2 regions of the Cronobacter dublinensis subsp. dublinensis LMG 23823 genome follow, and region 1 is predicted to be linked to the other one. Evidence: predicted binding sites of a transcription regulator. Region 1 holds the regulator's gene; the other holds the start of a gene.
The links. Region 1 encodes LexA, which represses DNA repair genes until DNA is damaged. Its sites were predicted from a motif close to TNCTGTATGTACATACAGNA; they were not measured.
Positions count from the first base shown of each region.

Region 2: a site for LexA is predicted at 1,085-1,104, ahead of umuD (translesion error-prone DNA polymerase V autoproteolytic subunit). Genes of this name have one in related genera too.

Region 1 is NZ_CP012266.1:3,986,886-3,989,085, forward strand. Features, by position in the region: gene dinF (MATE family efflux transporter DinF) at 1-526, opposite strand, end outside; gene lexA (transcriptional repressor LexA) at 649-1,257, opposite strand; gene AFK67_RS18455 (diacylglycerol kinase) at 1,366-1,734, opposite strand; gene plsB (glycerol-3-phosphate 1-O-acyltransferase PlsB) at 1,867-2,200, shown strand, end outside.
Region 2 is NZ_CP012266.1:2,260,923-2,263,122, reverse strand. Features, by position in the region: gene AFK67_RS10315 (peptidase U32 family protein) at 1-932, shown strand, start outside; gene umuD (translesion error-prone DNA polymerase V autoproteolytic subunit) at 1,136-1,555, shown strand; gene umuC (translesion error-prone DNA polymerase V subunit UmuC) at 1,557-2,200, shown strand, end outside.

The DNA.
Region 1 (2,200 bases):
CGAGCGCGATATTAAGCAGATTACCGACGACCAGCAGAATGACCGGCGCTCTCGCATATTGCACGCCGAGCAGCCACCCCAGCAGCACCAGATTCGCCAGCGACGCGGGCGCGCTCAGCCAGCGAATTTCGAGAAACCGCCGCGCCTGCGCCAGCACAGCCTCGCTACCGCCGGTGATATGTAACGCCAGGTGAATAAGCGGTTCACGCAGCGCGATAATCAGCGCGCCAGCAAGCAACGCCAGCGCCATCGGCTGTACCAGCGCGCGGGCCAGCGCTGCCGGATCACGCGCGCCGAACGCTTGAGCAGTAAGGCCAGTGGTGCTCATACGCAAAAAGAGGAGCAGCATAAACAAAAAGCTGGTGGCGGTCGCGCCGACTGCGACGCCGCCCAGATACACCGGGCTGTCGAGATGGCCTATCACTGCGGTATCGACCAGCCCGAGCAGGGGCACGGTGATATTGGAGAAAATCATTGGCAGCGCGAGGCGCCAGAGGGCTTTGTCGGTAGAGGTCAGAAAGGGCATATGGCGTTCCGATGCCGTTACGCGAAGAAAACCGTTAAGAGAGGTCGCGAAGCCGGAGAGCCATTACCGTAACCGGGGCGGGCCAGTTACGGTAATGAAGCGTCACGAGGCCGGTAACGCTGTCAGAGCCATTCGCCGTTGCGAATAACGCCGACCGCGAGGCCTTCGATAGAGAAGTTGTGCTCACGCAGATCGACAACGATAGGTTTAAACTCGCTGTTTTCCGGCAGCAGCTCAACGACATTCCCCTGCTTTTTCAGGCGTTTTACCGTCACTTCATCGTCGATACGCGCCACAACGACCTGGCCGTTGCGTACATCCTGCGTTTTATGCACGGCTAACAGGTCGCCGTCCATGATCCCGATGTCTTTCATCGACATCCCGCTAACGCGCAGCAGAAAATCGGCATTCGGCTTAAACAGGCCCGGATCGACCTGATAGTGGCCTTCGATATGCTGCTGCGCCAGCAGCGGTTCGCCCGCAGCGACACGCCCTACCAGCGGCAGGCCGTTTTCTTCTTCCTGCAGCAGACGAATACCGCGCGATGCGCCAGAAACAATCTCCAGCACCCCTTTGCGCGCCAGCGCTTTCAGGTGCTCTTCCGCCGCGTTAGGCGAACGGAACCCCAGACGTTGCGCAATTTCCGCGCGCGTAGGCGGCATGCCGGTCTGGCTGATGTGATCCCGAATGAGATCAAACACCTCTTGTTGCCTGGTAGTTAATGCTTTCATTCCGCCCCCTGGGTGCATATACAGTGATGCTGTGAGTATATACAGCTAAAGGCGATTTTAAAACCATAACCGGTTAAAAAAGCGCTTCTTTAGCGATTTCTGGAAAACTTATCGCAAATGCTGCCAGAGCAGCGTGACCCACACGACCAGCGCAAGGATAATCGACATCAGCACGGCGGCGGAGCCCATGTCCTTGGCGCGGCCCGAAAGCTCATGAAATTCAGGACCGATACGGTCCACTACCGCTTCGATGGCGCTGTTGAGGATCTCGACGATCATCACCAGCATCACGGAGCTTATGAGCATGACACGGGTCATCGGGTCGACGTCCAGCCAACAAGCGATAATAATTGCAGCAATAACGGCGACCGCCTCCTGGCGAAACGCCGCTTCATTTTTCCAGGCAGCGCTCAATCCCTTCCAGGAATAGCCAGCTGCTTTAATAATTCGGGTTAATCCCTTGGTGTTATTGGCCATGACAAGAAACCTTTTTTAAATTCAGGCGTCAATGCTAATGCGCTTCGATAAAGAAGCACCACAGAAATTCTACGGAGTTTCTGATATTCTTGCGCCGCAATTGCATTATTAACCAGAGGCTTTACATCGTTTATGTCCGGTTGGCCACGAATTTACTACAAATTACTTAATTTACCATTAAGCGTGCTGGTAAAAAGCAAGTCCATCCCGGCGGCGCCCTGCCCCGAACTTGGGCTCGACACGTCACGTCCCATCATGTACGTGCTGCCATATAACTCGAAGGCAGATCTCCTGACGCTGCGGGCCCAGTGCCTGGCGCACGATCTGCCGGACCCTCTGGAGCCGCTGGTTATCGACGGCACCGAGTTGCCGCGCCATGTGTTTATCCATGGCGGCCCGCGCGTGTTCACGTACTACACGCCGAAAGAAGAGTCGATCAAGCTGTTCCACAACTATCTTGACCTGC
Region 2 (2,200 bases), 1.7 Mb from region 1:
GGCTGAACGTCATGATCAAACGTGAAGTCGTGGGTTTTCGCGTTAACGTGGCGGAAAAAACCGGCGAAAACCGCTACCGCGTTTTCCCGAACGAGATGCCGTCGGCGCTGAAAACCCTGCGCCCGCGTCATACGCTTAACCGCAACCTCGATCACAACTGGCAGCAGGCGCTGCTGAAAACCTCCAGCGAACGCCGCGTGGCGGTGGATATCGAGCTCGGCGGCTGGCAGGAACAGCTGATACTGACCTTAACCAGCGAAGATGGCGTCAGTGTGACGCACACGCTGGACGGGCAGTTCGACGAGGCCAACAACCCGGAAAAAGCGCTGACCAGCCTGAAAGAGGGCCTGGCGAAACTGGGGCAGACTATCTATTTCGCCCGCGACGTGCAGATTACGCTGCCGGGCGCGCTGTTCGTGCCGAACGGCCAGCTCAACGCGTTCCGCCGCGAAGCCATCGAGGCGCTGGACGCTGCGCGTCTCGCCAGTTACCAGCGCGGCGTGCGCAAGCCGGTCTCCGTGCCGCCGCCGGTCTACCCGGAAACGCACCTGAGCTTCCTCGCGAACGTCTATAACCATAAAGCGCGTGAATTTTACCAACGCTATGGCGTGCAGCTGATTGACGCGGCCTATGAAGCGCATGAAGAAAAAGGCGACGTGCCGGTGATGATCACCAAGCACTGCCTGCGTTTCGCCTTTAACCTCTGCCCGAAACAGGCGAAGGGCAACATCAAGAGCTGGAAGGCGACGCCGATGCAGCTGGTGCACGGCGACGAAGTGCTGACGCTGCGCTTTGACTGCAAACCCTGCGAAATGCACGTGGTCGGCAAAATCAAAAACCACATTCTGAAAATGCCGCACCCCGGCAGCGTGGTGGCTTCCATCAGCCCGGAAGATCTGCTGAAAACCCTGCCGAAACGCAAGGGCGCCTGAGCCGCCTGACCGACAAGCCAGAGCCTGCGCTCTGGCTTTTTTTATGTCCCAAATTCCGCACATGCTGATGAAACCCGCAAAAACTGGCCGTTCTCCAGGCAATTACGCCGCTTCGCTTAAAAATAGGGTTGTCAGAATACCGCAATTCAAACTACTGTATATAAACACAGTAAATGATAAATAATAAACGGATGGAGCACGCCATGTTAATGATGCGTCTCTTATCACAGCCTGATGCCGAAGGGCTGCCGCTGTTTCTTGAGAAAGTGGCCTGCGGTTTTCCGTCGCCCGCGCAGGATTACGTTGAAAAGCGCGTGAGCCTGGATGCGCACTGCATCGTGCATCCGAACGCGACCTATTTTCTGCGGGCGTCCGGCGAGTCGATGAACGGCGCCGGGATCGATGACGGCGATCTGCTGGTGGTGGACAGCGCCCTGAAGCCGCAGGAGGGCGATATCGTCGTTGCGGCGCTGGAAGGGGAGTTCACGGTGAAAACCCTGCGCCTGCGCCCGGTGGCGCAGCTGGTGCCGATGAACCCGGATTTCGCGCCGATAAACCTTGCAGGCGACGCCGACGTGGTGATTTTCGGCGTGGTGACCTGGGTGCTGAAGCAGAGGCGCTGACATGTACGCGCTGGTCGACGTCAACAGCTTTTATGCCTCCTGCGAGACGGTGTTTCGCCCCGATCTCCGGGATAAGCCTGTCGTGGTGCTGAGCAATAACGACGGCTGCGTCATCGCCCGCAGCCGCCAGGCGAAAGCGCTCGGCATCACCATGGCGGAGCCCTATTTTAAGCAGCGCGCGCTGTTTGAGCGCCACCGGGTGACGGTCTTCAGCTCTAACTACGCCTTCTATGCCGATATGAGCAAGCGCGTGATGGATATTCTCGAAGAGATGGCGCCGCAGGTGGAGATCTACTCGATCGACGAAGCGTTTGTCGATCTGCGCGGCGTCAGTAACGTGGTGGCGCTGCCGGCGTTTGGGCAGGAAATTCACGACAGACTCTGGCGTGAAACCCATCTGCCGGTGGGCGTCGGCATCGCGCCCACGAAGACGCTCGCCAAGCTTGCCAATCTCGCGACTAAAAAATGGCCGAAGTCCGGCGCGGTGGTCGATCTCTCCGATCCGGCCCGGCTGCGCCGGGCGCTGGCGCATTTTAAGGTGGAAGACGTATGGGGCGTCGGGCGCAGGCTTAGCAAAAAGCTCAACGTGATGGGCATTGAAACCGCGTTCGATCTCGCCAACAGCCCGGCCTGGGTTATCCGCAA